Regions from separate parts of the Alkaliphilus sp. B6464 genome, predicted to be linked through region 1. Evidence: riboswitches for the same ligand, from Rfam matches in the RefSeq annotation. Region 1 holds a riboswitch; the other holds the start of a gene.
What was found. Region 1 has a riboswitch for glycine ahead of gcvT (glycine cleavage system aminomethyltransferase GcvT). Riboswitches for the same ligand answer to the same signal wherever they lie in the genome.

Region 1 (16,580 bases):
GTAGAGGCATAGGATTAATAAATAAGCTAAAGGCGTATGCTCTTCAAGATGAGGGAATGGATACAGTTGAAGCAAATCTAGCCCTAGGATTCCCTGAGGATATGAGAGATTATGGTATCGGTGCTCAAATATTAGCTGATCTTGGAGTTAAAAAAATTAGACTAATGACTAATAATCCTAGAAAGTTGTCAGGATTAGCTGGATATGGCATGGAAATTATAGAAAGAGTTCCCATCCAAATGAATCATAATGAGCGAAATGCTTATTATTTAAAAACTAAACAAGAAAAATTAGGACATATGTTGAAATTTAAGGAGGCATAAATAATGAATATATTTGAAGGTAAATTAATTTCTCAGGGATTAAAATTCGGTATTATAGTAGGAAGATTTAATGAATTTATTGGAGGCAAACTTTTATCAGGAGCACTTGATGCCTTAAAGCGTCACGGTGTTGAAGAGGCGGATATTGATATTACTTGGGTGCCTGGAGCATTTGAAATCCCACTTGTGGCAAAAAAAATGGCTAAGTCCGAAAGATATGATGGCATAATATGCCTTGGTGCTGTTATAAGAGGTGCTACTCCTCACTTTGACTATGTATCTAGCGAAGTAACTAAGGGCGTTGCTAGTGTTTCCCTAGATACAGAGATTCCTATAATATTTGGCGTGCTTACGACAGATACTATCGAGCAAGCTATTGAACGGGCAGGGACTAAGTCAGGAAACAAAGGCTATGATGCAGCTGTTACTGCTATTGAAATGACTAACTTACTAAAAGAGATTTAAAAATCTTATATGATATAGCAACAATTAGGGTCTGAATTCTTCAGACCCTTTTTAATTCTTTTAATACTCTTATCCCATGCTCTGTAATTACAGTTCCTCCACGTCCTTTAAAAATATTAACCATTTTCTTTTCTTCTAAAGAAGTAATAATATTTCTTATTTCCTGTTCGCTAATAAAAATATTCTTTTCCTTTGCTGCATATAATATGCTTCTTCGTCCTAATCTTTTATTTTGTATAAAAGCCTTTTCTAATTCATCTAATACAAAAATATATTTATCTAAGTTTTTCCCTATATCTTTTGTAAGATTCTCCACAAGCTCTTCTTCTACCGCTTTATCGCATCCTTCATATTTTATTCCATCATATACTTCTTCTTTTAATCCGTCCGCTATTTCAAATGGTAAATCCTTTATATCTACTTCCCTAATTTCTAAACTAACTAAATATTCTATGTAGTTTTTTAGTTCCCTTACGTTGCCTTTCCAGTTATATGATAGGATCAATTCCTCTGCAGGTAATGATAATTGAAAGGAGCCTCTAAACTCTCTCTTAAACTGTTCTATCAATGGCAATATGTCTTTTTTTCTAGATCTTAATGGAGGAACTTTAAGGGGTAACACATTTAGTCTATAATATAAATCCTCTCTGAACTCTCCCGTTTCCATCATTTCCTTTAAATTTTTATTAGTAGCAGCAATTATTCTAATATCAACATTTATTATACTATCTCCACCTAAGCGCATTACCTCTCTTTCCTGCAGGACCCTTAACAGTCTCATTTGAAGACTCGGTGGCATTTCTCCTATTTCATCTAAAAATAGTGTTCCATTATGAGCAAGTTCAAATAGACCCGGTTTACCACCTTTTCTGGCCCCAGTAAAGGCTCCTTCCTCATATCCAAAAAGTTCGCTTTCTAAAAGGCTCTCAGGTAGAGCACCACAGTTAATAGCAACAAATTGAAAATTTCTTCTTCGGGAATTATTATGTATTGCTTGAGCAAAAATCTCCTTACCTGTTCCACTTTCTCCGGTTATTAATATAGAAGAATTAGACTTTGCCATTCGTTTTGCTATTTCTATAGATTTTTTTATAGCATCGCTTTCTCCGGTTATATCTCCAAAATTGTATTTAGCTTTATGACCTTTCCCAATAACCTTAGCTCTTAGCCTATGCTGTTTCTTCTCTGCATCACTAAACCTTCTAATAATAGCTACCGCCCCATATAGTCTTTCCGAATGAATAATAGGATCTACTGATACTATTAGATCAATACCATTTATTTTTATTAGTATTTCCTTTACAGACTGTAAATTTTCTAAGACATTTTTAAATGGAATTTGAGGAAATAATTTTATTCCATCTCTATTCATAACCTCTTTACTTTTATACCCTGTTGTCTGTTCCGCATTTTCGTTATATAAAAATATAGTTCCTTTAGAGTCAATTCCTATTACTCCATCATCTATAATTTGAAGTAGTATATCCAATTGTCCTTCAGACATATTTGTTATACCTAAAATCTGCGAAAGGCCATAGTTGGCTGTTGCAATCTCTCTATAGCTTTTTCCAATATTTTGTCTGTTTAATATGTATAAGAGATCTAATCTAACTCCAATTTCAATTATTGTATTAATATCCAATAAACTATTTCCTATATTAATAATCTCCTTAGCTCCATCAAGATTATAGCTAGATTTACCTAAAATAATTATTGTTTTATTATCCAGTTCCAACTTCTCCTGTGGACATGTGGGTATTAAGTTAATATGATTAACTCCAATCTGATATAGGGTAGAAACCATCTGTTTTGACATTTCTATGCTTTCATCCAAAAGGAAAGCATCCGTTCCTTTCCTAATATCCATAATCTTATCTAACCCTAATTTTGATATTGTTCTATGGACGAATAAAACCTTATCCGTTTTTTTAATAAATCGCCGAACCTTATCAAAGGCATCAAAAGAAGGAACTAAAACTAAATCTGCTATTATTTCCTTTGTAATAGAGCCACCCTCTATACAGTATTTTTCAATATGGAGATTTTCTTGGAACAAACTTCTTATTTGCTCATAATACATATTTAAGGTTGCCTGGCTATAACATAAAATAGCTAACTTTTTTTTCATAGACCTTCTCCTTATTGTAAACTAGACTCAGTTGAGATAGGCTTAACATTCCCATCTATCCCTATCATACTTAAAAGAATGTATGCAACACGAATTGCCAGATCATGCAGCACTAGTCTTTCAATTAAATTATCAGCTTTTGCAAGTCTGCTACTTAACTCTTCGTTTATTTTAATAGAAATACAATAAATAATATAATTTTCTCATACTTATATTATAATTGATAAAAATACCCTCTGCCATATAAACAGAGGGTATTCTTATTTATTTTTTATGATACTGCAATACTATTTTACTATTTGGTATCTAAAAATTAGTATTGCCTCACCATTCTTTTCCTTTACATCACCTTTTATTACAGTTACTGTTTCACCAGATGATAGTGTGAAATTAGAACCTGCCACGCTTTGCATGTATTCTCTTATTTCTTGTGCTTTATCTGGATCTGTCATTTCTTTAACGCCCCAGGCGGGTGCAAGTACACTTGCCATGTCTCACGTTTCACAAGCGCTAGCAACTCTATCATCTATAGATTTCTTTATACTATTTAGTAAATCTTGCTCTAAATTCCCATCTTGTCCAAACAACATTATCTTTCCTCCTTAGTTTTCATCTTCAGTGTACTGCTAATATTCCCGCTTTTACAGGAATAGGAATTAAGCATTACATCTGAAGCAAGTTTTCTTTATTAAACATTGTAACTCCCTCTTTTTCAAGAGGGAGTTACAACAGTATAAATATGTTAACTATTGTTTTTACTCACTTTTTTCCCACTTAACTATTAAGTTTCTAGCTGCCTTTGCTTCATCTATTCTTCTTACATGGGTGTTATGAGGAGCATTCTTCAATAATTCAGGGTTTTCTTTTGCTTCATCAGCAATTTTATTCATCGCATCTATAAATCTATCTAGAGTCTCCACACTTTCAGTTTCTGTTGGCTCTATCATTATTGCCTCATTTACTATAAGTGGGAAGTAAATTGTAGGTGGATGGTATCCATAATCAAGTAGGCGTTTCGCAATATCAAGTGTAGATATTCCTAGTATATCCTCATTTAGGCCTCCTAATACAAATTCATGTTTATATACTTGCTCTATTGGAAGATAATATTTTTCCTTTAATTTATGCATCATGTAGTTTGCATTAAGCACTGCCTTTTCACTAACCTCTTTAAGTCCGGGCCCATATGAAAGTATATAAGTATATGCTCTAACAAGTATTCCAAAATGTCCATAAAAACTCTTTATTTTACCTATAGAGTGTGGTCTATCATAATCTAGTATATAGTTATCCCCTTTTTTCTCTACAACTGGAGAAGGTAAAAACTCTACTAAATCTTTTCTAACTCCTACAGGTCCACTTCCAGGACCTCCACCACCATGAGGTGTTGAGAAAGTTTTATGTATATTATAATGAACTACGTCAAATCCCATATCTCCTGGTCTAGTAATACCTAAAATTGCGTTCATATTTGCTCCGTCATAATATAATAAGCCACCTGCTTCATGAACTAAATCTGCAATTTCTTTAATATTTGTTTCAAAAAGTCCAAGAGTACTTGGATTTGTTAACATTAATCCGGCAATTTCATCACTTAAAACTGACTTGAGGCTTTCTAGATCAACAGCTCCATTTTTATCGGATTTTACTTCCACAATATCAAAACCAGCAACAGCTGCACTAGCTGGGTTTGTTCCATGGGCAGAATCTGGAACTATAATCTTTGTTCTTTTCTTATCTCCCCGCTTATCATGGTAAGCCTTTATTATCATTAATCCTACAAGCTCACCATGAGCTCCTGCTGCAGGCTGAAGAGTCATTCTTTCCATACCAGCTACTTCTGCCAGCATTTTATCTAGTCCATACATAAGCTCTAAAGCTCCTTGTACGGTTTCTACTGGTTGGTAAGGATGTATGTTGCTAAATCCAGAAAGCGATGCCATATCTTCATTTATTTTAGGGTTATACTTCATAGTACAAGATCCTAATGGATAAAAACCTGTATCTACTCCATAATTTTTACTAGATAATTGAGTGTAATGTCTAATAACATCTACTTCGCTTACCTCTGGCAAATCTAATTCCTTATCACTTAAAAACCCACTCGGAATTAGACTTTCAATATTAACCTCTTCTACATCACATTTGGGTAGGCTATATGCCTTTCTACCTTCTTGAGAAACTTCAAAGATTAGTTTAGTGTAGTCTGTATTCATTATATCACCTCCATTACTCTAGCCAATTTATCTATTTCTTCCTTAGTTCTTTTCTCAGTTACACATAACAACAATCCATTATCTAACTCTGAATATTCTTTTTTAAGTTCATATCCTCCAAGGATGTTGTTCTTCAATAACTCTTCATTAACCTTAGAGCTATCTAAATTACTAGTTACTGCAAACTCTTTAAAGAATGGCTTATCAAATAATGGTTTAAACTTACCACCCTTAGTAATCTCATTAAAAGCATAATGAGCTTTTTGAGTACTTTGCATAGCTACTTCTCTAATTCCTTTTTTACCTAAAGTAGTTAGATAAATAGAAGCCATAAGAGCAACTAACCCTTGGTTAGAACAAATATTTGAAGTAGCTTTATATCTTCTAATATGTTGCTCTCTTGCCTGTAATGTAAGAACAAACGCTCTCTTACCATCTACATCCTCAGACTGACCAACTATTCTTCCAGGAATCTTTCTAACTAACTTAGATGTAGTTGCAAAGAAGCCTAAATATGGTCCACCAAAGTTTAAGCTATTTCCTAATGATTGGCCTTCTCCAACAACTATGTCTGCACCTAGTTCTCCTGGACTTTTTAATATTCCTAATGAAATAGGATCTACATAATTAATAAATAGTGCTTTATTTTCATGAGTAATTTTTTCAACCTCTGTTATATCTTCAATAATACCAAAGAAGTTCGGGTTTTGGATTATAACTCCTGCGGTGTCTTTTCCAACTACAGACTTCAATTTGTCTATATCTGTTACTCCATCTTGCATATCTACTTCGACTACTTCAATATTTCTAAATCCCATATATACTTTTAAAACATTTCTTACTTCAGGATGTACCGTTGAAGAAACAACAATGGATTTACGTCTTGTATTATCAGCTGCCATTATTGCCGCTTCAGCACACGCAGTCGCACCATCATAAATAGAAGCATTCGCTACATCCATACCTGTTAAACTGCAGATCATAGTTTGATACTCAAATATTGCTTGTAGGGTACCTTGACTAATTTCTGGTTGATATGGAGTATAAGCTGTATAAAACTCTGATCTTCCCGCTAGATGTTTAATTACGCTAGGAATATAGTGATCGTATGCCCCTGCCCCTAAGAAGCAAACTAGATCATCTGTACTTTTGTTTTTTCCGCTAAGGTCTTTCATATGGCGAACTATTTCCATTTCGGAATATGGTCCTTCTATATTAAGTTCTCTACCTAATTGAAGTCCTTTAGGTATGTCCTTAAACAGATCCTCCATGGAGTTAGCTCCAATAGCATCCAGCATTCGCTTGACATCGGTGTCTGTATTAGGTATGTACCTATGCATACTATTCCTCCTTATCGCAAAACTCTTTGTATTCTACATCATTCATTAATGTTCCAAGTTCAGATTCATCTGTTAATTCAACTGCTAAAATCCAGTTAGCAAAAGCATCTTCGTTTACAAGTTCAGGAGAATCTTCTAGAGCTTCATTAATCTCAACTACTTTTCCTGAAACTGGCAGATATGAGTCAGAAGCTGCTTTTACAGACTCAACAACACCAAAAACATCACCTTTGTCAAACTCATCCCCGACTTCTGGCATTTCAATATAAACGATTTCTCCTAATGCATGTTGTGCATAGTCTGTAACCCCAATGTAAGCCTTATTTCCTTCTACCTTTACCCACTCGTGATCATTTGAATATAAAAGTCCTTCTACAATTTTCATACCATACTCCTCCTTTAATTGTTTTTATTATTTTCTATTGTTTTTTATTTTTTAGATATTTATTTAAAGTTATTTTTTAGTATGTTTATCATAAAACTTTTTACCAACTACCTCTGCCTTTAAAATTTTCTTTCTAACTTTAATTTCTATTGGTGTACCTAAGGCTGCATACTTAGCATCAACTAAAGCAAAACCAATATTTTTCTTCAGACTTGGAGAATTATACCCAGTAGTTACAAAGCCTATAACCTTTCCATCGGCCATAACCTCGTATCCATGTCTAGGTACTCCATTTTCTTTCATTTCAAATCCCACTAGTTTTCTCTTTAACCCCTCTTGTTTTTGCTTAACAAGGGCATCCTTACCAATAAAGTCAGTTTTATTTAACTTTACAAAAAAGCCTAATCCCGCTTCTAGAGGACTAATATCCTGGGAGATTTCATTGCCATAAAGAGGTAGGGCAACTTCAAACCTCAAGGTGTCCCTTGCTCCAAGTCCCGCTGGCCTTAATCCTTTATCTTTACCAACTTCCATAAGCTTTTCCCACAAATCATTAGCATCTTTATGATCTAAGTAAATTTCAAAACCATCTTCCCCAGTATAGCCTGTTCTTGAAACAAGACAGTTAGCACCATTTATATTTACATCTCTTTTTAAATAGAAGAACTTTATTTCTGAAAGATCTGTATCAGTAAGCTCTTGCAATATTTCTTGAGCCTTTGGCCCTTGAATAGCAATTTCTGATACATCCTCAGAAATATTGATTAATTCTGCATCATATTTACCTAAATTTTGCTTCATCCACTCATAATCTTTATCAACATTGCTTGCATTAACTACTAGATAGTAATGATTATTGTTAAACTTATAGACTAAAAGGTCATCTACTACTCCTCCATCTGGGTAACACATGAAGGTATAAAGAATTTGGTTATCTTCAAGCACAGATATGTCGTTTGTAACTAGGTACTGAACAAAATCCTCTGCTTGATTCCCCTTTACTTCAATTTCCCCCATGTGAGATACATCGAATATTCCTGCTGCTGTTCTTACTGCCTCGTGTTCAGCTGTTAATCCCTCAAACTGTACTGACATTTCCCATCCTGCATAATCAACTAATTTGCCGCCATGTCTCTTGTGTGCTTCATACAAGGATGTTCTGCGCAGCTCGGTCATAAATATCTCCTCCTCTTTTATAATAATTTACCCTAAATTAAAGCTAGTACATCATTTTAATTAATAGTATGAGGAAATTCCTCCATACAAAACTATTCCCAAGTTTAAAATATATTCTCATAATTTATGCAAAAAATAAGAACATAATGGAATAGTAAGAAAATCTGCCATCATGTCCTCTGTATTTTTGCCTGAGAGTTTCTACACTAAAATGTATTTCTCCTACGGCGCCGCATATACGGGCTCTTCAGAGTTCCATCAAACAACGATCCTTCTGCCTGAAAGTTTCTGTAAAAAAATTGGCATCTTTTACATTGCTTCTTCGGCTACCCTAGTGGATATCTCTCGTTGTTATCATCTGGTACTGTATGTATGTTTTTTATATAGCGCTTTATAAGACAATAATACATCTTTTAGAATATTTTTTCAACTCTTGATATTTTTTTATCATGTCTTATTTTTTGAATACTTTAAATTGGATATAAATTTCATATGATTATAACATAAAAGATATACAATATAAAATAATACCATTTTATATGTTTACTCTAAATAATAAAATTAAAAAAAATCAAGAATAAGCACTTATGTCTATACCCTTGATTTTTATTTTAATTAACATACTTTATTAGATTTTTTCCCATATTTTTCACTAACATATTTATCAATAGCCTCAGCTACATGCTTCGAATATTTTACTGCCTCTACAACAGTTCTCGCTCCAGTAACAACATCCCCAGATGCAAAAACTCCTTCTTTAGTAGTTCTGCCATCTTCATCTACTATCGCTAATCCTCTTTCGTTTACCTCTATTCCTTTTGTTGTAGATATTATATTAGTTCTAGGTCCTTGGCTAACTGCAACTATAATAGAGTTACACTCAAATAAGCTTTCAGAACCATCTACAGCAACAAGTCTTTCTCCAGCTTCGTCAGCTACCATCTTAGTTTCAATATAAATTATACCTTCCTCTGTAATTTCAATAGGAGCCCTATACAACTCAAACTTAACTCCATCTACCTTAGCATATTCTATTTCATGATTAGTTGCAGGCATATCTTCAGTGCCTCTCCTATACATTATAGTAACCTCTTTAGAACCTTTTCTAATAGCTGTTCTAGCTACATCCATTGCAACGTTTCCACCACCAATAACGCACACCTTATTTCCTAATTTATATACATCAGGGTTTTTTAAATAGTCAATTGCAAAATGAACATGTCCTAAGCCTTCACCTTTAATATTTAGCTTTTTAGGTTGCCATACACCTGTACCGATAAATATAGCATCAAATCCGTCTCTAAACAACTCTTCAATGGTTATTCTAGAACCTACTAATACGTTAGGTCTAATTACGACACCTAGCTCTACTAATCTATTTTTAATTTTGTCTAAAATATCTTTAGGTAATCTAAACTCCGGAATTCCGTATCTAAGCATTCCACCTATCTTATCTTTAGCTTCAAATATTGTAATATTATATCCTTTTAAGGCTAGCAGTAAGGCTATAGTAATACCTGCTGGACCAGAGCCTATTATTCCAATATTACCTTTGCGTTTTTTCTCCGGTTTTAAATCTATTAAATTTAAACTATAGTCTGAAATATAGTTCTCTATATCACCTATTTTAACAGGACTTGATTTTATTCCTAATATACAACTACCCTCACACTGCCTTTCATGGGGGCATACTAAAGAGCATACTACAGATAATGGGTTGTTCTCAAATACAATTTTTCCAGCCCCATTAATGTCTCCTTCTAAAAATAAATTGATCATTTCTTTTATAGGGGTATTGATAGGACACCCTTTTTGACATCTTGGATTTTTACATTGCAAACATTTTTTTGCATTATCTATTACATGTTCTGCCACAATATCAACTCCTATAACTTTTAGATAATTCAGGCTATGTATTTCATTAATAACTATATAATAATACTCCCATACTATAATAGAAAATATTACTTAACTTTGCAATAGTAATAAGTAAATATGACCTGCTATTTTTTATAAACTCTATAAAAGCGCCTTGTAAATATATAAGCATTGATTATTCAATATGTTACATTAGTTATAAAAGTCGTAAAAATCAGTTAATAGTACTTTAGTAATTAGAGAACCTATATTTTTTATTGCAATAATAAAGACCCTTATCTAAGGGTCCTATTGTGGAATTGGTGCATCTACTGGACATACATTTGCACAAGCTCCACATTCGATACATGTTGCAGCATCTATAACATATTTGTCTGAGCCAGCTGTAATAGCATCTACTGGACATTCTGACTCACAAGCACCACAGCTAATACACTCATCAGTAATTACATAAGCCATCATAACCACCTCCTATGGTAATGTATAAACCATTCTATATAAGCTTTTCCTTTTATTATTATTACATACTATATAAATCTATATTTCATCTAATTTCTTCAATTCAGATTTTAGCTCTTCTGGAATATCTAATTCATCTTCTACTTCAACTTCTTTAACCTTAGTTACATCATGTAAAAAGTAGGATTTAATTTCTCCATTATTATCATTAGGATTATTAATTTTAACCTTCACAAACTCTAATAATACATTGGCTTCAACTACAATACCTTCTCCATCTGGAGTTAAAACTATAGAGCCCACATTCGGCAGTTTTTGTAGGATTTGTGCGTATACATCATGCTCATATTTTAAACAGCAAAATAATCTGCCACAAATACCCGAAATTTTAGCAGGATTTAAAGAAAGATTTTGATCCTTAGCCATTTTAATTGAAACTGGCTCAAAATCGCCAAGCCAAGTGGAACAACAAAGTGATCTACCGCATGGACCAATTCCTCCGAGCATTTTTGCCTCATCTCTTACACCTATTTGCCTTAGTTCTATTCTTGTTTTAAAAACAGAAGCTAAATCCTTTACTAACTCTCTAAAATCAACCCTACCATCTGCAGTAAAATAGAAGATTACTTTATTATTATCAAATGTATATTCAACATCTACTAGATTCATATCTAGGTCATGTTTTCGTATTTTTTCAGTACAAACTTCTAGAGCTTCCTTTTCTTTTATCTTATTCTCTGTATGCTGGTTTTCATCTTCTTCTGTGGCAATACGGATAACGGATTTTAAAGGGCTAACAATATCTTCTTCTAAAACCTGCTTTGGCCCAACTACAACCTGTCCAAATTCTACCCCTCTAGCAGTTTCAACAATAACAGAATCATTTTTATTTATTTCTATGTCGCTAGGATCAAAATAGTATATCTTTCCTGCCTTTTTGAATCTTACTCCTACAACCGTTACCATTTAGATAATACCTCCTGGATATTTAAAAGCATTACTTCTATATTCAAGTGGAATTGAACATTGCTTTTCAAATTATTTTTTGCTTTTTCTATTATAAAAATAATATCTCTAACTTTCCCTAAATCTATTCCTTTTACCTGAAAATCTATCTCTTCTTTTTTATCTACATTTATTACAAGATCCATACTTCCCGTTTCCTTATATACCATAAGATCCCTATACCAGCTAACCATAAGATCAAAAATCTCTTCAGTATATGGTCTTTGTTCCTCAAAAAACGAAATTTGATCTAATATGCTAAGGAGTTTTGTACCCATTAAATTGTTACATAATTTAATAACCCCTTCTCTTCTTTGATGAAAATCAGGGTTGTCTAATAGTTCGATTGCTCTACCTACAATCCCACCAGAAAAAGCCGCAAGCATCTGTGCTTTCTCCATATCAATATTTTTACTATTAATTAAATATGATCTTATATCCTCTAAACGTACAGGATTTAGCTTTATAGTTTGACATCTAGAAACAATTGTAGGCAGTAGGCTATTTCCCTTTGTAGTTAGCAGAATTAAAGTAACATAAAGAGGAGGTTCTTCTAATGTTTTTAAAAGAGCATTTTGTGCTTGTATATTCATTTTATCTGCATTACATATAATATAGGCTTTTCGTGTGCCTTCATAGGGCTTTAGTTGTATATCCTTTATAAGCTCCCGTATTTCATCGACCTTTATTGTTCCTTTACCTTCAATTACTTTAATTTCAGGATGGTTACCGCTGCTTACCTTTACACAACTACTACATTTTCCACATGGCCTGTCCTTATTACTATTGCAAACTAGAGCAGAGGCTAGTTCTAGAGCTATAGCTTTCTTGCCTAGTCCTTCTGCTCCTTCAAACAAATAGGCATGGGCCACTTGGTCATGCTCTAGAGCTCGTTTTAAGCTCTCTATAGCTTTTTCCTGCCCAACAATACCTTTAAAGGCCATTCTCTGTCCCTACTTTCTACTACAGTTTTAAATGTTTTTCTATATCTACAACAAATATTGTTGCCCCTCCAACCTTAACCTCTATAGGATATGGAATAAAAACTCCTGCAGCTCCAGATATTGGAGTCGGTGCAGTAACCATCTGATTTCTTGTTTCGCAATTATTTTTAATAATTTCAATAACCCGATCTACTTTATCATCTTCTACACCGATTAACAGTGTTGTATTTCCAGCCTTTAAAAATCCCCCTGTAGTAGCTAATTTAGTCACCATGAACTTATCTTTAGTTAGATCATCTATAAGATGGTGAACATCCTCATCGTGAACAATAGCAATAATTAATTTCATAAAATTATTCCTCCCCTATTAATATTTTTAATTTACTTTCAATATCCTTACTTATGTCTTCAATAGATTGATTCGCACTAATAACCTTAATACGCTCTGGATACATATTAATAAGCTCCATATATCCTTCATAAACTTTTCTATGGAAATCTAATTTTTCCTGCTCCAATCTATCTACTTCTTTTGTAGCCTTAATACGTTTTAATCCTACTTCAGGATCTATATCTAGTAAAATAGTAAGATTAGGCCTTAGTCCGTTAGTAGCAAAATCATTAATATTTTTAATAGATTCTAACCCTATACCCCTACCTTTTCCTTGGTAAACCATACTTGAGTCTACAAATCTATCGCATAGTACAATCTTTCCCTCATTGAGAGCTGGAATAATAAGCTCTGCCACATGTTGTGCTCTAGAAGCTGCGTATAATAGAGCTTCAGTAATATCTGACATTTCTTGATGGCTTTTATCCAAAATTAACCCTCTAATTTTCTCTCCTATTACAGTTCCTCCAGGCTCTCTTGTTAATAATACTTCATACCCTTTTTTTTCTAAAAACCTCTTAATAAAAGGAATTTGTGTAGATTTTCCAGCACCATCTGGGCCTTCTATAGTAATAAATAATCCTTTGTTCACCTAATCACCTCATATGCTATTTTATTTTATACTTTGTTCGATGGCTGATAGTTCTAAAAGTCCATAAGAGCTAAGTCTTTACCTATTCTATAGATTAACCTATGCTAATACTTCAATACAGTGGTAACTAGCATCTTTAAGTCCTAAAATCTCTTTATCAGACTGAATAATAGCTGTAACATGTTCTATAATTTCATCATTAATTTTTTCCCCTGGAACAATTAATGGAATACCTGGCGGATATGGTATTATATATTCCCCGCTAGTATAGCCGCTACTTTCCTTAAGCAATACTCTTTTCTTGTTCTTATATAAAGCTTGCCTTGGAGTAAAAACCTGTTCAGGCATTTTGTATATAAAAGTTTGTAGCTCATCAGAGTTTTTATTTGTTTCTTCTTTAGAAATTATATCAAGAGCACTTAGCAACTTGTAAAAATCCTGTGTATCATTAGCAATTGATGTTACTGCCAATACACCATAATTATTAGACAGCTCCATCTGTATATTAAATTCATCTCTAAGTCTTTGCTCCAGCTTATATCCTGTAATACCTTTTAACCCAAACCATAGTCGAGTAGGGTCTATAGCATGGACTCCCTTAATCCCTATTATATCCTTACTCATTATACTTACTTTGCCTAGTTTATAAACCATTTCCCTAAAATTGTTAATATTTTCAAGTAAAGCTTTCATTAAATATTTACCCTCAGTTTCATAAACCATAACTGCAAAATCTAAAGAAGATAATAATAAGTATGATGGACTGCTGCTTTGATGGATTCTAAGCATAAACTTCAGTTTCTCCCTATCTATTCTATCTCCCTGTACATGAAGCATAGAGCTTTGCGTAAAAGAAGGTAATGTTTTATGAGTACTTTGTACCACTCCATCTGCTCCACAGCTTAAGGCAGATGGAGGCAAATATTCACTTAATCCAAAGTGTGCGCCGTGAGCTTCATCTATTAATAGTATTTTATCATATTTATGTACTATTTCCCTTATTTTTTTTAAATCACATGCAATACCATGGTAAGTTGGATAAGTAAGTACTACTGCTTTAATATCATTATGCCCCATCAATTGTTTTTCAATATCTTCCGGTAATATTCCCATTGCAATTCCCTGTTCTTCATCCATGTTAGGATAAACATATATTGGTACCAAGTCACCCAGTATACTAGCATTTATTACTGACTGATGACAATTCCTATCTATAAGTATTTTATCTCCCGGACAGGTGGAGGCCATTATCATACTATATATGCCAGCTGTACTACCATTTACCAAAAAGAATGTCTCCTCACTTTTAAAAATTTTGCTAGCCTTATCCTGACTTTGTCTGATTATATGTTTAGCATTGTGCAGATTATCGGTTCCAGGAATTTCTGTAGTATCTAAGTTATATACAATATCTTGAAACTTTTTATATGAAATTTTACTATAAATCCTCCCATTTTTGTGTCCTGGGACATGAAATGATACTATGTCTTGATTATTTAGTTCTAATAGTTGATCTATAATAGGAGCCCTAGTCATTTTTTACCTCCTTTTTTACTTTAGTTATGTAATATCATAATACGACTTTATATATATTATTCGAGAAAAAATTTTTTTCCCCTTTCAATGTATAAAACCTTTATCCTTTAGAAATAATATTACTACAGACTATGCCTGTATAATATACAAGGCAATGTGAGGTCTGGGGAATCAAAATATTGGTAGTAGTGTAGGATTTTTTCATTTTCTATGTAAAATGTTCTTAGAAAAGGATGGTGACTGCTAATGAGAGAAAATAAAATTACTAACTTAAAGGAATTTTTAATGGCTTATGGTAGTAAAAAGTCAGATATAGAAATCTCCCAAATGCTTTCCGTCCCTATAGAACAAGTTAAAAGTGAAAGAGGAAAAATATCCTTTGAAAATATGAAAAACAAAATTGGAAGTCACTAAGTTTAAGTAAAATTATGTATTCCTATTGAGTTTAGAATTTATGATGATTTTTTAAAGTGTTAAAATGTCGTCTAATATTGTAATTTTCACTTAAATAGTAATGGGATTTCCTAAAAAGAAATCCCATTACTATTTACATTTATATTAATAAAAACGCCTTTCCAAATATCCTTCATGCTTCTTTTAATTACTTCATATTTAAGTTCATCAACTGATGGGGATATTATTTCCAGTTCGCATTCTCTACATATGTATTTATTAAGTATAATAATTCCTTCGTTATCTTCTTTATTGCAAAGATGACACTGTAATCTCTCATCCATATATATCCACCAACCTTATAAAAAAATTTTTACTTTAAGTTCTAAGGCATAAGCCTCAGATGTTAAATAAGTATATTCTTTTGAAACTTTGTACAAATTTCTGTCACAGTTATTATAATAACTTGTTTTACCTTTTATTTTGCCCTATATTTACTATGTTATTCACTATTCCTGTACATTGTTCGAAACAAATTTGACTTAATCAATAAAAAAATCTATCCCCATTTATGTGGAAATAGACTATTTTATAACTCTTAATTTTACTGGCAATAACTCATCCGAATCTTTATAATAAGATTTGGTTGTAACATGTTTTCGCTTTGCTTTAGGTTTAGGTTTCAAACATTCAAGTAAGTTTTGACGTAAAGCTAAAATTAATATGAATACTGGTATAGTAATTAGTCCTAAAAAAGCGATACCTATAAGCATTTGAAACATTAATGTCACCCCTTAAATACTATCTTAAGGGATAATTCTACATAAGCTTGTAAAATCCTGCAACATTTCCTGGGAAATATGTATTATTTGTTGAAAGCTTGAGGTTTTTTTCGAAAAAAGTACGGACACAGGGCTAAAATTAATAATATGACGAAAACTATCAATGTTTGCAAGGAAAATATATTATTTATTTGATCACCTAAAAATGTATAAAGTATTACCTTAGGGAATGCACCTAATAGGGTGCCAATACAAAACTGCTTGTAAGACATATGAGATATCCCTGAACCATAACTAACAGGATCAAAAGGGAAAGCTGGTGATACCCTCATTACAAATAATCCTCTTATTACCTGATCATTGCTTAAACTATTTATTTTACTTAAATACTTATTCCCGAATATCTTTTTAAATGGTTTTTGAAACCTTCTTGCCAAAAAAAACGAGAGAGATGAAGCAACCATTAATCCTGTTAATGTATATATACTTCCTCTAATAGTTCCAAAAATAACACCACCGCTAATAAACATAATGGTAGTTGGGATAAATAAAAATGGTCTAATAGAA
Region 2 (16,580 bases), 1.3 Mb from region 1:
CCATATTTATCACTAAGTTCTTTTACTTTTTCCGTTGCTTTTTTTACATCTACTCTTCCAAAAGATTTTTTAGGCTCCATTCCAAGAATAATATTTTCTGTTACTGTAAAGTTTTCAACAAGTTTGAAGTGCTGATGCACCATACCTATACCATATTCATTAGCTATATTCGGATCATTTATTAAAACTTCTTTTTCATTTACTTTAATAGTACCTTCGTCCGGCTGATAAAGACCAAACAAAATACTCATTAAGGTTGATTTTCCTGCCCCATTTTCACCTAGAAGTGCATGAATCTCGCCTTTATCAACACATAATGTAACGTTATCATTAGCTTTAATACCAGGGAATTTTTTTGTTATCCCTAACATCTCAATCGCATATGCCATAGTCCTTCTCCTATCCTTTATAATATTGTAACAATGTTTTTTACACCTATAGATTTTGCTAGTCTTTCAAGTTCCATCATCTTTTCTTTAGAAGGCACAGAGTCTTTTACAGCTTTAATTTGATCTTTTGTTAATCCTCTATAATGGACTCTTATTAATTTGTATATTACATCTCTATATTCTTTAATATGCTTTGATACTTCCCTTATTGTCCCTTCAATATCAATATAATCCTCAATACAAACTGTTCTAACTTCTTCAATTTTATTTAAGCTTAGCAAATATTCTAAGTTATCAAAACTATGTTCTATGCTTTTTCTAGTTACTCTTTCTAAATTATTAATTCCTTTAATATCAAAAAGAAATTTGTCAGTTACTTGAATAAGGTTTATTATTTTCTGTCTATTGAAAATTCCATTAGTATCTACATAACAAGTAAGCCCAAGCTTTTTAACTTCTTTAAATAGATCTACTAAAAATGAACTATATAAAGTAGCTTCTCCACCAGAAACAGTAATGCCCCTTATATATGGAGCATACTGTTTAATTACATCTAAAAGTTGTTCTACTGTATATTTAGTCTCTTCTGTTTCTTCACAAGGCAGCTTTATTGTTTCTGGATTATGGCAATAGATACAATTTAAATTGCAGCCTTGCACAAAAATAGTCGTTCTATTTCCACTACCATCTACATTAGCAAATGGAATAATATCCTTTACCGGAAGAGTGTTCCCATTAATATCCATTTTTAATCCCTTGTCCTTCTACTAAATACGTGGGCATTGTCGTCTGTACCCATTCCTAACATCGCTGTATTTCTAAGAACTATTTCTTCTCTTCTCGCCTTTTCAACTTCGCTACGCTTTACCAAATAACCTGTAACTCTTATTAAATCTGAGTTTTGTAGATAAGTTGTAATATAACGATATCCTTTATTAAATGCTCCTTCAATTATATCCAAAACTGCATCTAGATTATTAAGATATGTTTGATCGAATGCAAATAAATCTCCTGTTCCCGATGGGAAGTATTTATGAAATTGCGCCGATTGTGTTAAATGAAGTGGTAATATTGGTTCATCACCTACAGGAATCCTATGTGCAGGTGTATTTTCTTTATCTGAATTATCTATACTAGCACCTACTTGAGCATGGAATAGATAACGATTATTAGTTCTTTCACAATATACGGCTTCATGATTATTCACTATTTTTTCTATAGCTGTTAATATTTCATGAGCAATTTCATCTCCATATTCTGATTGTCCAAACCTTTCATTTTTATCTTCAAGCTTTAATACATGGTTAACAGCTTCTGCTAGTCCAACAATAGCCGGCATTGCTGTAAAATTATCTTTTTTGATAAAGCCTTCTTTTACTAAGAATGAGGTTTCAAAGAAATTCGACTCTTCAACAATGAATTTTATTCTTTTATCTATCATAGAGAGCATATGTTTAGCAAAGGTAGGAAGGGCTTTATTAATTAATTCATCCTTTGAAGAGCAGGATTTAGCAATTGTTCCTAATCTTAACCTTAATAGAGTATATGCACCTCCAGCCATAGGAAGAGCGTTATAACAACTTGCAATCCCATGTTCACCAACATCTTTAATATAATAATCATCATTAGAGAATGATGGTTTAGAAGCAACTAAGCATGCTTTTGCTGCAAGCTTTGCAAATTCTCTATTAGTAATATTTTTATTATATTTAATTGTCATGTTAGGAGTAGGATTTTGCAGTTCAATTACCGCTTTTAAAATCAATTCGCCTGCCTTACTTGCCCTAGGTCCTATATTAGCATGACAAAATGAATCGGGAATAGTCTTATCTATATGATTTAAAAATCGTTTGATTTTTATATAATCTTCATCTTCATTTGTTATAAATGGATCTATTAATTGATCTAATTCACCTATAAAAACAGGAAAACTTGTTATTGATGGAACGTTACTATATAAAATTAAAAGTCCATCTAATAATTCATCTATATCAGTTGGGGGATTTAAATCTAAAAACTTGCATCCCTCTTTAATAAAAATAGAATAATCCGGAACAATATATCTTGGTCTATAAACTCCATATCCTTCGTTTAAATCACATATCATATTGTTTTCTATTGCTTCCATTTCTTCACTTGTGTAATTCAATAATTCTATTGGATCAACAAGTCTTTCTGCAATATTTGCTAAATTATGATGTTTTTGTTGATAGGTTAAGCCTTTGCTTTTTATAGTATCTAGTATTTCACTTTGTTTTGCTCTCATAATTAACACCTCATATTTTTAAAATAATACTATATTAATGAACAAAGGCTTCTATTAAAATTTTTAAGTCAAAGAAGCCTTTGCTAGATATACTCTATGAAAACCATATTCATATAATTTTTACTTTCCTACGTGCTACGTTATTAAGTAAAAAACCAAGACTATAAAATCTTGGTTTTTTTATAGTTATTATATGAAATTTAAGCCTATAATACAACTATAGAATCATTAAATTTTTATTTTTGTAATCTTGATGGTACAGGTGATACTTCAACTTCACCAGAAATAATTTGAGGTATAAAATCATTTGCTTTTTTTACAATTTCATCAGATAGATTTGGATTGTTTTTCGGTAATCCAACTCCCTCATTTTCTAAATTGAAAGTAAGAACTTCTCCACCTGGGAACTTACCATCTAAAGTAAGTTTTGCAATGTCATAGGCAGCAACATCAACACGTTTAATCATTGATGTTAATACAGCTGATTTATCACCTTCATATATGCCATCTTCATATTGATCTCTGTCAACACCTATAGCCCATACGTCTTGCCCTTTTACTCTTCTATCTTGAGCCTCTTTAATTAATCCATTACCAGTACCACCAGCTGCATGATAAATAACGTATGCACCTTGATCGTACATTTTAGCTGCTAATGCTTGACCAGTTTGGGCATTATCAAATGCACCTGCATATTCAACTAAAACTTTCATATTAGGGTCTATTGCCCAAACACCTGCTTCATATCCAGCTTCAAATTTTTGTATAGATTCAAAATCCATACCACCTATATAACCAACAGTATCTTTACCCGCTTCTTTAGCCTTCAGCGCTGCAGCTACTCCTACTAGAAAAGAACCTTCGTGTTCTGCAAAAAGAGCACTAGCTACATTATCGGCCTCTACTTTTGCATCAAGAATTAAGAAGCTTCTGTCAGGAAAATTTGCTGATACTTGCTTCATTGCGTCTTCAAATAAGAATCCAGGTGCAACTATTAAATCTGCTCCTTCATCTCCAAAAGCTGATAAATTTGGTATATAATCTGCATCTTCTTCAGATTGAAGGAAGTTCTTATCTGTTCCAAATTCATTAGCAAATTTTTCAATACCTTCCCATGTACCTTGGTTGAATGATTTATCATCAATTCCGCCAATATCAGTTACAAGGCCTACAAAGAAATCACCTGCATCGGCTTGCTGATTGTCTGTACCTTCTTGAGTTTTTGGAGCTTCTGAAGATACTCCATCATTTGACTTACCTCCACCACATGCTGTTAATACTAATGACATCATTAAAACAAGAACCAATAATACCGCTAATGATCTTTTTTTCACTTTTTAATATCCTCCCTTTTAAACATTTTTAACTATTTTGTACAATAGTCAGATTTTAAACCATAATTTATATTTCTATAAATATTATAATATACACAATATATAAATGCAATACACTATATGAGCTGGTAAAATAAAGCTTTACCTATATATATAACAAAACCTCCTAAATATAATTAAAACAATTAATTTTTATATAATCATATTTTAGGAGGTTATAATTCAAGCTATTATTTATTCACTTTTCAATAAGTTTGCTAACAAGGACCTGCCTCTTTTGCGATGAACCCTACTTCCACCAATACTTTCATAGCTTCCTTTATTTTTCCTTCATTAACCATTACTATAGGACCAGTACAACCCATTCCACTTTCCGCATAAATACCTTTTTTCCAAAGTGCCTTAACAGCATCCTCCAAATCCATAATATCGATTCCTGAAATTGAGCCTGTAACTACTTCAGTAGGTGGGGCTACTGCTTCTTCACCCTCGGATTCCTTAGGTTTTTTATTATCTTTTGTTAGCGATTTTAGTATATCATCTAGTTTTGCTTTTTTAGCTGCTGCAAATTCCGTCTTTGCAACTTCCTTGAGGTTACCTTGTACTAACTGGGCAGCGTATTCAATAGCGCCAGCTACTACAGGTACTCCGGAGGCTCTAGATAATATTAGTATTGTTCTATCATAACCTTCACCAATACCAGGACCATATCCATAACCTAAGGCTTCGTAGTCTCCACCCGTTGCAAAGGATGAGAAAACTTTCATAAAGATATTTCCTGTAAGTGTATCTTGAATCATTACATCAGGTGTTCCTGCTAAAAGATCATTACCCCTCATTACAGCACCACCGTCAGATCTCATCGATTCAACAAAATTAACCTTATATCCGTTTGAATCCAGTTCCTTTAGAGCTCTTTCAACTTGTCTTGCACCATCTACATTTAAAATTCCTACTGTTGGATTTTTGATTCCTGATGCTTTAGCAGCGATAATTCCATACAAAGCATTTTTAACCATAGCCTCTACTCTATGAGGAGATGAGGTTCCAGTAGTTGTAGCTATAAACATTTCTCTTCCCTTAGCTGGTGTAATAACCCTTCCTACAGTGGACACACCTATAGGGAAGTTGTAGTGCATTGTAACACAAGAATGGATTTCTCCACTGTCTAAAAGCTCTTCCATCTTTTTATGAGCTTCCTCTTCAGTATTTGCCTCAACCACTTTAAGGTTTGTATCTACTTTAGGTCCAATCAATATAATTTCATATCCTTGACCATTCTTAGCTGCCATTTCGGCCCCTTTAACTATGTTATCTACTCCGTGCTCACTACCTAATGTAGTAATACCTACTTTTGCTTTGCTGCCAAACTGTCCCGTTTCTATTGCATCAGCTATATCATTAAATACTTTACCAATCATTTCTTTTATAATTTTGTTATCACTCATTTTAAATCACCCCTTATTTCCCTAATAAGTGTGATGCAAACTCTCTCATTGCTTCAGCTATCATAGATTTTACTTCCGTTTCCGAAACTCCACCAGTTTGTGCTTCTTTACATCCTGTATTCTTCTCCATAATAATGGATACACCATCAAATTGATTTGTCATTCTACCAAGGAATAAACTTCCTTTACCTACGATCATAGCTCTTTCAATTTCATTATTGCTGAAAGCTTCAATAGCATGACCAATATACGGAACACCTGACGGTATATGCCCTTGAGTAGGTGCCCATCCCGGCATACCATGATCATGTCCAAATGTAGCCACATCTTTTCTTTCAAGTTCATTTCTCTTAACTCCAAGAGCAGCTATCATCTTGTAGTTTGCCTCTGGAACGTCTCCTGCTCCAGCTGGTTTTGTAACATCTGGATTTTGCATCTCAACAGAATATTTATTAACATCTGTTATTTTTAATCCACCCCTATCTAATGGTGCAGTAATTAATGATGTAATAACTGCCTGAGGTGAAGACCCAGTACCTACTGTATGTCTACCTACTAAATCTGTTCTAAGAATAGGATTAATACCATCATTTTTACTTACCAGAGCAGCAAAGCCACCTAGAACATCTTCAAGTATAGGAATCTCTTTTTTTACATGATCCTTACCATTCATTCCAAGCTTTGCTGTTGCTCCTCCTGCTACAATAACAACATTCTCATAAACTCCAGATTGCACAAGAGCAGCTGCTTGAATTAAAGCATGAGTTGGCGCAGCACAGAAACCTCTAGTGTCTGATCCAGTTGCATTAATAGCTCCAACCATTTCGGCTATAGCCTTAGCAAAGTTTCCTCCACCTCTTTGGTTCATATCTCCGCAAGCTTCTTCGGAGCATTCGATAACATAATCAATTGAAGCTGGATCTATATTGTTTTTATCTATAAGATGCATAAAGGCTAAGGCTCCTGAAGCCTTTACAACCAAATTTTCAAAAATAACATGTGCATTCAAATTTACGTCTACCTCATGAGCTCTTTTAATACAACCTACTACTTCTTCGTTGTTATAAAGAGGTTCAGCATGTTGCTCATTAATATATTTATTAATATCATCCATTTCATCCCCATCTTTTAACTTAGCAACCATTTGCTCAGTTATTAAAGGATGTTTGTTTAACTTTTCCTTAACCATACTTGTAAAAGATTTATTTAGTTTTACCAAATCAAATACATCGGATATTTTCATAAGAGCGATAAATTCATCTTGAGGCATTATTTCGCCTAACTTACCTTCTCTCGTTGCCCCTTCTACTTGTTTGTTATACCAAGGAGTTTCATAGTTGTTTAATTCTTCAGGTTTCATAGATCCGATATAAACTTGGTTAGGAGGATAGCTTACAACCTCTTCAAAACTACGTAAATGCTTAGGGACTTGTTTTAAATATTCAGAATTTGGATTTACTGATTTTTCAATCGTTTGTGTAGTACCATTGTGAAGAATCATGTCTGGTGTATGTACTAGAACATAACCAGCAGCCTTTGCTACAGCATATGACATAATAGACACCTCCAAGGAATTTTTAAATCTATTATAGATATAGTAAATATATTTTTTTGTATTTATAAATAAATTTCATACAGCTTGACAATGCATCCAGTATATATTTAAATAGATGGGTGAGCAAACACCCATCTATTTAATTTATATTTTATTTCTAATATAAAACCTTATTCAAATACTGTTTGTCCGTCTACTTCTGTTGTTAGAGCATCAAGAGCTTTTTGCACAAGCTTTCTTCTTAATGCTTTTTCTTCATTAGGGTCTAGATTAGGGTTACCTAATGGGTGAGGAATAGCAATTGTAGGTACGATTCTGTTAGCGCCAACAGTTAGTGATATTGGTACTACCGTACACATATGAACTACAGGTATTCCTGCTCTCTCAATTTCTTTTACCATTGTTGCACCGCAACGTGTACAGGTGCCTCATGTTGAGGTGAGTATAACTGCACCTACACCATCAGCTAATAATTCTTTTGCAAATTCAGCAGCAAATTTCTTAGAGCTTGCAACAGAAGTACCATTTCCAACTGTTGTATAGAAATATTTATGCAACTCTCCAATAATGCCCTCTTTTTCCATATCTCTTAAAACATCTACAGGGATTACTCTATCTGGATCAATGTTAGCATATACTGGGTCATATCCACCATGAGCAGTTTCATGATCTGCCTCTGTTAAATCATTAAATCCAGAAATATCATATTTACCATATTTAGAAGCACTTGAGGATTCAATTCTATCTGGGTTGCCTTTAGGTACAATACCACCAGAAGTTACTATTGCAATTTTCATATTACTTAGGTTCTTAACAGCAGCATTTGGTTCAACTCTATCAAAGTCTGGCATTGGATATTCTGTTACAAATTCTTCGCCTTTTAACTTTTTAAGAAGCATATTAACCGCTCTTGTTGCACCTCTTTCTTCTGCAAAGTAATTTTTTCTAATACCTCTAGATATATATTTATCTTCCTCAGGTGATCCAATTTCTTCACCTTTTAATAATTTGAGAGCAAATGATGACATTGCAGGAACGGCTTTTCTCATAGCTGCGGCTGAATTTCCAGTTTCGATAATGTAAATACTCTTTTTAAACATATCAGCACCTGGATTTTCAACATACATACCTGTTAAAACAGGAATTCCCAATTCATCATTTACCGCTTTTGAAATAGTTCCGCAAGCAACACCGTATCTACCAGCATTAAATGCAGGTCCAGCAATAAATAGATCTGGGTTGTATTTTTTTACCATTTCAATGATTTCAGTCTTAGCTTCTTCAAGATTTTCATTGAAATAAGAGTCACCGCAAATAATAGTTGCTACAATTTCAGCTTCCTCTTTTATAGCTGCATTTAAAGCCATACCAGGACCTACTACTCCTTCTCTTAGCTCAGGCTTGATATCAGCTTTTTCTTCTCCACCGATTCCAGCGAAAAACTGATTTATATAATGAACAACTTTTTTCTTGCTCATACTTTCCCCCCTCTCTCATTTTTAACGGGAATTATTTATCAATACGAATTAATCGTTATACTTAGAAAACTCACTTCTAATATTAGTCATTTCTTCAATGATAGAATCAACGTCAAGCACCATTTCCATCATGCCAATTTGATCATCATAAACTTCTGCGTCCACTTCATCTTTAAATTGTGGCTCAACTACATGAAAAACTCTTAGTCCTAACTGGACTCCCGCTAATGAACCTGCAAAGGTTGGATCTCCTGCTGTAACAGTTTCTGCTGCTAATCCAGATGCTTCAGCTTCTGCCGCACCTAAAAGTACTACAACATTATCTGCTCCATATTTTTCAGTTAGATCCTTTACTCTTTGTTGATTTTCAAGGTCCATAGCACCCGCAGCGGTTCAGACAAAACATTCTGTAGCTGAAAATACTACTTCTGCCCCAGTACCCTTTAGGCATTCTTCAATAGCTGGACCTGGAATTCCATCTCTATCGCCAATAATGATGATTTTTTTTCCATCAAATCTTGCCATACAGCTTCATCCTCTCTATAATTATTATTTGATTTTTAAATTTTTCGAATTTTTAAATTATCAATATCATATAATTAGTTACTAGAAACCTTTAGATGATAATTTAACAAATCCTGTTTCGTTAGTAGCACCTGTTATTGCTTGTATTTCTACTTCGATGCTTCCATCTTCTCTTAAACTACCAGAGAAACCTCCTGCAATTTTATCAATGTAATCTGTTGTTCCTATAATCTTTTTCATTGGAGGTAGCACAATAACCTCATTAGCATTACCATTAGTTACAACAGCATTAGCTTTCGGATCTGCATCCGCTAAAGATTGGGAAGCGCCATCTCTACCAGCATATTCGTCAGTAACAATAACTGTTTTAATGCCTTCATTTTCAATCTTTTTACAGTTCATAATAAGGTCTGTATCAGGGTTACCAAAACCTTCTTGAGATACAATAACACCATCTAACCCTAAGAACTTAGCTAATTTAGCAGTCCAATTTGAAGATCTCTCTTTATCTGCAAGGTAAACATTTTCGTTTGTAATAATTACTCCAACAAAGTTTATTTCTTTACCATGCTTTTCATATAGGTCTTCTATAATTCCATTGTTTAAATGGACATAAGTTGGATTTTTATCGCAAGCAGAAACGCAGTTACCACTTACAATAGCACCATCCATTATTTCTGTTGGATAAAGAATGGTAGGTACTATTTTCTTAGCATCTACTCCATATACATATGTATCATGAAGTAAACCTTGAGTTTGAAGCATATAAACATATCCTACCTTTGGTAATTCAGGATACTTATTAGCTGATTCAAAGATAGGTTCTGTTTCATAAACCTTTACTTCATCAGGCTCTACATTTCTCGCAGCTTCACCTAAATACATAGCGGCTTTAAAACCTATCATTCTTACAGCAGCCTCATGATCATATTGCTTTAAGCCATCAACTGGTTCTGCAACAACAACTATGTTGTGTAGTTGGGAAAATGGTGTATACTCTGCCCCAGGACCAGTCATATCGATGATACCTTCTTGAAAACCAACGATTTTACCTGCTGTTACTACTGCCACATTTTTTAAAGCATGTGTGCGGCCACTACCTACAGTATCAACCTTACTTATTACCCCTGGAAAAATCCCTCCAGGACCTTCAACCTTAACTCTAGGTTCAATAACGTCCTTAACTGGAGTAATTCTAACCTCTTCTCCTGGATGAGCGAATTCGATGTCGATGCTTTTAATATGTTCATCTCCACCAATTTCTTTAAGCATTTCATCCTTATTGACATAAAGTACGCCGTTTTCTACTTTAGTAGTATCCCCGAACTTTACATCATTAATGAAAATTTTTCCTAATTCTAAGCGCACAAGCTTCACCTCCCTTTATTTCTAAGGGCCTATAATTGAATACTTTCAATTCGTTCCCATTATAGGCCAGTTTAGTTATAAGTATTTTTTAATCATTGATTCAATATTTGTTCTTGTTGCATCATCCTTAGTTAATTCATCTACCTTTGCACCATTGTTATAGATAGCAATAGTAGGTAAACCTAATACCTTTTCCTTAATGGCTAGCCTTCTTGCCTGAGTAGTGTTTAGTTTAGTGAATTTAATTTTATCACCATATTGCTCTTTTAACTCCATAATATCAGGCATTAATGCTTTACACGGCTCACAGCCATCGCTCCAATAATCTACTAATACATACCCTTCAGCCTGAAGTACTTCACTTTCAAAAGTGTCTTTATCAACAGATATCATTTTCCTTCACCTCCTTAAAGTTGTATTAAACTTGCTATTCTAGTTCATTTTCTATATATTTTTCAGCTTGAATTGCTGCAATAGCTCCATCAGCAGCTGCTGTAATAACCTGTCTTAATGATTTTACCCTACAATCTCCTGCTGCAAACACACCTGGAACATTCGTTTTCATATTATCATCAGTTATTATATATCCAGCTTCATCCACATTTACAATACCTTTAAATATTTCGGTTGCAGGAATATAACCAACAAATACAAATATACCAAAAGTTCCATCATCTTCGTTAGCTGTATACTCTGTAGTTTCACCAGTTTTTAAATTTTTAAATACTACACTCTCAACTATTCCATCGCCTTTAATTTCCGTTACAGTACTGTCCCATATAAAGTCAATTTTAGAATTGTTGAAAGCTTTATCTTGAATAGACTTAGCAGCTCTAAGCTCATCTCTTCTATGTACTATAGTTACTTTTCTAGCAAATTTAGTTAAGAAAATAGCTTCTTCAACGGCAGAGTCCCCTCCACCAATAACAAACACCTCTAGGTCTGTAAAAAAATCTGCATCACAAGTAGCACAGTAGGATACACCTTTACCAGTTAATTCTCTTTCTCCTGGCGCACCTATTGGCCTTGGGTTAGCTCCTGAGGCTATAATTATAGATTTAGCTTTATAAGTTGCTTTTTCTCCTACTAAAACCTTTATTGACTCATCTACTTTTATTTCTTTTATTGTATCTTTTTCAAACTTTGCTCCAAACTCGTTACATTGCTCTACCATCCTATCTATTAATATTGGTCCTGTAGCATTTTGCATAGATCCTGGGTAGTTTGCAACTTCTTCTGTACTTACAATTTGCCCACCTGCTTTTTCTTTTTCCAAAATTAATGTTGACATTTTACCTCTAGCTGCATAAAGTCCAGCTGATAATCCAGCAGGTCCTCCACCTATTATAATTACATCATAAATGTTTTCCATATGTTTCACTCCTTTAATTTCATATTTTATTAGTTTTTATGCTTAATTAAAAATAACACTTTAAATTAATGGAATTTGAGGCTAAAATATTGGCTAGAATTCTAATTAAATTGCCTCATACTTTCAATTGCACTATCCAATAGTGTGCGATCAATTTCCATAAAATCTTTTAATATCTCATTATCCCACTTCTTAGGAGTACTTATTCTAATAAATTTTTGAGCGGTACTAATGCTATCTTCTATAATCATTAAGGAATCAATATGTAAATCTTCTTTTTCACAGGATATGGCCAGACTTTTGTAAGGCGTTTCGTTAGGTTTAACACTACCTGACAAAGGGTGAGTTAACAGTCTGTGTCCTTCGTGTATTTTATTCCTTGCTAGGAATAAAACGTCTAAGTAATTTCCATCAACAAATTCTATATTATAATCGTTGTTATATTTTTGTCTAACTTCCGTATTATTTGTAATAATTATTGCCTTCACCCAACTTTACCTCCGTAAATTTACTCTTTGAGTTATTCCCATAAAATTACTTAATTATACAAAAACAGAGCAACTAATACAACGCCTTGTTGTCATAGTTGCTCTGTTCATTAACCTGAGAGTTTCTTTCTTAAACTGCAGAAATTGCCCCATCGGTGCTAAATTACGCTTTTCAGAGTACCGTCCAAATACGGTCCTTTTGCCTGAGATATTCACTAAAAAATGGCGAACCTTTTAGCTTCTTCCTTCGGCGTTTAACATTTAAAATGTTAAATCTCTCCCGCATTTTTCTTCCAGTTACAATATTAAATTATTAGTATGCTAAATTTTTCTAAATATCTATCTTCAATCACATTATAATATATATAATAGGCAGTAGCAACTACTTTTATTAAATTTTTACCCATGTTTTATTGGCATTACATAAGAATGTTGGAATTGTCAAATTTATAACAAATTAAAATTTCTTAATAATTCATTTTGACTTTTCAGCATTTTACAACTTTTCGCTAACTTTAATAATAACACATAGGTTAATCTATTTTTCTTATATCCAAAATGCATTTAACTAAACACCATTATTATTTAAAAACCAGATCCAATTAAATCTAATTTTATGTACTTATATTTTAACTACTCAACAATGTAAAAAATAGCTAATGTACCTGGCCCAGCATGAGTTCCTATTGTACAGCCTATTTCAGTAACAATCACTTCTTTTGGATTAAGCTCATTGAGTACTTGTTCTTTTAGTACAGCTATAGCTTCTGGACAGATTGCATGAGAAATACCAACTACTTTATTCTCAAAGTTGTTTCCGCGCTGCTTTGCAAGTTCTATCATTTTACCTACTACCTTTTTACTTCCTCTTACTTTATCCAAAGGCTCAACTAATCCTTCTGCAACTGTTAAAATTGGCTTAATATTTAACATAGTAGCTATTGTAGCTTTCATTGGATTCAAACGGCCGCCTTTTTTTAAGTACTCTAACGTATCTACAGTAAAAATATGGTCTACCTTTAATTTTATTTCATTTAGCCTATCCATTATCTCCTTTAAGCTCTTTCCATCTTTCGCCATCTCTGCAGCCTCATATACAAACATTCCACCACCAAAGGATAACCCCATAGTATCAAAAACCTGAATTTTATCACTTTCCAATGAGTTTTTGGCTATTATTGCTGATTGATGTGTACCACTTGCCCTTGAAGAGCCATTTATACATAGAACTTCTTTGCCCTCGCCTAAGACTTTTTCAAATATCTGCATAAAAGTATTTGGACTTATTTGAGAAGTTTTTGGCAGTTCTTCTGATTGTGAAAGTTTTTCATAAAATTGTGCGTTTGTTAAGTCAACGCCATCCCTATATTCTTTATCACCAAAAATAATAGTTAAAGGCATTACTATAATATTATGTTTTTCTACAATATCTTTAGGGACATCAATCATACTATCTGTAATAATTTGAATCTTACTCATTTTATCTCCTCCATTATTCTACTTAACTTATCTATTAATTAATTATTAATTGACTGTTTATTTAATTCCATTCTATACTTTATTTAATCGATTTACAATATTTTCTATGTTAAAAGCAAAAGCGACACTACACTATCTAACATACACATGTTGCACTTAAATTCTAAAATCTAACTAGAAATTTCACCTACTTAAAATACTTATAGTTCTAACTTTCTTATATAGAATAAAAATAGAGTAGCCATAGCTACCCTATCTCATATTCGGATAATTATATTGTCGTAACACTTCATATACCACAATAGAAACAGAATTAGATAAATTTAATGACCTTGCTCTTTCTAAATCTACCATAGGAATTCTTATGCAGGTTTCCTTGTTGTTATTTAATATATCTTTTGGAATACCAGCAGTTTCTTTGCCAAACATTATATAACAATCTTCCTTTGGGTATTCCATATCACTATGGGATTTTTCTGCTTTAGTTGTTGCATAGTATATTTTAGCATTAGAGTTCTTCTCTAAAAATTCTTCATAGCTATTATAATACCTTAAGTCTAATATTTCCCAATAGTCAAGTCCCGCACGCTTTACATGCTTTTCATCTATAGAAAACCCTAATGGACCTATTAAGTGAAGTACACTTCCTGTTGCAGCACAGGTTCTAGCAATATTTCCTGTATTTTGTGGAATTTCTGGTTCTAATAATACTACATGTAGCAATTTTTCTCCCCCTAACTATCATATGTTAAAAGTATACCACTGAATTATAACACAAAATCAAGGCTCAATTGTAATAAATTTTAATTGTCTATGTAGTATTAGCCAGCGAAAAACTATACTCTGTATCAATAAGCTTAATAAGCTGATCTAATTTATTAGTTGGCCTATGACATACAAAGTTAGAGCAGACATATGTAGTAGACTTCTTTACCTATTGAAATAGTATTTATTATTGTATAACAAATTGATAAAGTTAATAAAATATTGTACATCAGTAAAATACTGTGAGTTAAAAATTATTTATATAACCTATTGAGTGCTAATGAAAAATCAGTGGCACTTTTTTCTTGACATCAATGTATATTGAGTGTATAGTGTGTATCATATACATGCACACTGATTATAAGAGGTGATTAATACAATGAAAATATTAATTTCAAATGTATCTGATAAGCCGTTATATCAACAAATAAAAGAACAAATAAAGGATTCTATTTTTAAAGGCGAAATATTAGAGGGCGATCAGCTCCCATCAATTAGGAACTTTGCTACAGACTTAAACGTGAGTGTGCTGACGATTCGCCGTGTTTATGATGAGTTGGAGCAGGAAGGCTTCATAACAAGCCAGGTAGGGATTGGTACTTTTATTTCAGCGGGTAACTTGGAATTGCTTAGAGATTCCAAACGGCGTATTGTAGAACAAAAGATGCAAGACCTTATTCAAACTGCAAAAACGTTAAAAATTCCGAAAGAGGAATTGAATTTAATGATGGATATTTTGTATGAGGAGGATAACCAATGAATACTATATTAGAAGTGACAGGACTAAAAAAAATCTATAAAGATTTCACTTTGTCAGATGTCAGCTTTTCACTACAAGAAGATTGTATTACCGGTTTTATAGGCGTTAATGGAGCAGGTAAAACCACAACACTAAGAGCAATACTTAACCTTATATCCAAGGAGAGCGGTACAATAAATTTTTTTGGAAAAGATATGCAGACAAATGAGAAAGAACTTAAAAATCGTATCGGCATTGTTTTGGATGATGGTGGCTTCTATGATGAGTTATCCATGTCTGAAATGAAAAGTATTATTGCTCCTGCCTACTCAACTTGGAGCGAACAGGATTATAAAGCCTATATGGAGCGCTTTAATCTAAATCCTCATCAAAAAATTTCTGCATTATCAAAGGGTATGCGTATGAAGTTTGCTTTGGCGCTCGCTTTATCACATAACGCAGACCTATTAATCATGGACGAACCAACCAGTGGACTCGACCCACTAATTAGAAGTCAGCTAATGGAAATTCTCACCGATTACATGAATCAAGGCGGAAAAAGTGTTTTCTTCTCCACACATATTACTTCTGATTTGGATAAAATTGCTGATATGCTAATATTGATTGACAACGGCAAGATTTTATTTGATGAAGAAAAGGATACATTGATAGACAATCACCGATTGATAAAGGGCGATAAAAAGTATCTGAATGAAGAAACACGCAAACTATTTTTAAATATTCAAGAATCTAGTTTTGGATTTACAGGGATCACGAAACAATTAGATTTAGTCCAAAAGAGTATGAGCGATATTTTAGTTGAAAGACCGAGTATAGAGGACATTATGTTGGGATATATTGAGGGAGGTAAAAGCAAATGTTAATTAGCCTTGTGAAAAAAGATATTTTACTCGTAAAAAAATACATGTTAGTGATGATGATTGTAACTACCGCTATTCCAATATTCATTATGTGGCGTGCGCCGGAATTTTTAGGCTTCAGTGCCTTTTTGATTTTGACCATTTTTGCCGAGTTTATGCTGTATCAATATGTTTCAATGGCAGAACTCAAATATCCAAAAGCAGATGCTTTATTATGCGCAACTCCATATCCCCGCCACACAATTGCAACTGCAAGATATACGTTTTTATTGCTGATTTTTGCACATTGCATTTTATCATATAGTGTTGTAGCACTTATTTTCCCGCAAATTGAGTTTCTTAGCTTATCAAATGTATTGACAGTGCTGCTAATCTCAACAACAATATTTAGCGTGTATACACCTATTCAATATAAATTAGGCTACGAAAAGACAAAATACTTCTTTTCTATTGTGATTGTTGCAACACCATTCCTGTTGCCAACATTAACGAA

Region 2: linked by a shared signal. The riboswitch ahead of HYG84_RS16740 (GrdX family protein) and the one ahead of gcvT (glycine cleavage system aminomethyltransferase GcvT) in region 1 are both predicted to bind glycine.

What each region holds. Positions count from the first base shown of each region.
Region 1 is NZ_CP058557.1:1,202,583-1,219,162, reverse strand. Features, by position in the region: gene HYG84_RS05875 (bifunctional 3,4-dihydroxy-2-butanone-4-phosphate synthase/GTP cyclohydrolase II) at 1-323, shown strand, start outside; gene ribH (6,7-dimethyl-8-ribityllumazine synthase) at 327-788, shown strand; gene HYG84_RS05865 (sigma-54 interaction domain-containing protein) at 829-2,916, opposite strand; gene HYG84_RS05860 (hypothetical protein) at 3,204-3,407, opposite strand; gene gcvPB (aminomethyl-transferring glycine dehydrogenase subunit GcvPB) at 3,672-5,132, opposite strand; gene gcvPA (aminomethyl-transferring glycine dehydrogenase subunit GcvPA) at 5,132-6,472, opposite strand; gene gcvH (glycine cleavage system protein GcvH) at 6,474-6,857, opposite strand; gene gcvT (glycine cleavage system aminomethyltransferase GcvT) at 6,927-8,033, opposite strand; glycine riboswitch at 8,211-8,286, opposite strand; glycine riboswitch at 8,290-8,391, opposite strand; gene HYG84_RS05835 (NAD(P)-dependent oxidoreductase) at 8,649-9,908, opposite strand; gene HYG84_RS05830 (DUF362 domain-containing protein) at 10,200-10,370, opposite strand; gene HYG84_RS05825 (PSP1 domain-containing protein) at 10,449-11,336, opposite strand; gene holB (DNA polymerase III subunit delta') at 11,330-12,319, opposite strand; gene HYG84_RS05815 (cyclic-di-AMP receptor) at 12,339-12,668, opposite strand; gene tmk (dTMP kinase) at 12,673-13,302, opposite strand; gene HYG84_RS05805 (aminotransferase class I/II-fold pyridoxal phosphate-dependent enzyme) at 13,402-14,838, opposite strand; gene HYG84_RS05800 (hypothetical protein) at 15,085-15,252, shown strand; gene HYG84_RS05795 (sigma factor G inhibitor Gin) at 15,363-15,575, opposite strand; gene HYG84_RS05790 (hypothetical protein) at 15,816-16,013, opposite strand; gene HYG84_RS05785 (TVP38/TMEM64 family protein) at 16,097-16,580, opposite strand, start outside.
Region 2 is NZ_CP058557.1:3,280,395-3,296,974, forward strand. Features, by position in the region: gene HYG84_RS16685 (ABC transporter ATP-binding protein) at 1-389, opposite strand, end outside; gene HYG84_RS16690 (radical SAM protein) at 407-1,135, opposite strand; gene HYG84_RS16695 (YjjI family glycine radical enzyme) at 1,138-2,655, opposite strand; gene HYG84_RS16700 (BMP family lipoprotein) at 2,892-3,989, opposite strand; gene grdD (glycine/sarcosine/betaine reductase complex component C subunit alpha) at 4,247-5,437, opposite strand; gene grdC (glycine/sarcosine/betaine reductase complex component C subunit beta) at 5,451-6,992, opposite strand; gene grdB (glycine reductase complex selenoprotein B) at 7,163-8,470, opposite strand; gene grdA (glycine/sarcosine/betaine reductase complex selenoprotein A) at 8,519-8,995, opposite strand; gene HYG84_RS16725 (glycine/sarcosine/betaine reductase component B subunit) at 9,077-10,363, opposite strand; gene trxA (thioredoxin TrxA) at 10,439-10,756, opposite strand; gene trxB (thioredoxin-disulfide reductase) at 10,791-11,735, opposite strand; gene HYG84_RS16740 (GrdX family protein) at 11,837-12,223, opposite strand; glycine riboswitch at 12,323-12,403, opposite strand; glycine riboswitch at 12,405-12,516, opposite strand; gene HYG84_RS16745 (DegV family protein) at 12,857-13,702, opposite strand; gene trmL (tRNA (uridine(34)/cytosine(34)/5-carboxymethylaminomethyluridine(34)-2'-O)-methyltransferase TrmL) at 13,955-14,425, opposite strand; gene HYG84_RS16755 (GntR family transcriptional regulator) at 14,847-15,227, shown strand; gene HYG84_RS16760 (ABC transporter ATP-binding protein) at 15,224-16,090, shown strand; gene HYG84_RS16765 (ABC-2 transporter permease) at 16,084-16,580, shown strand, end outside.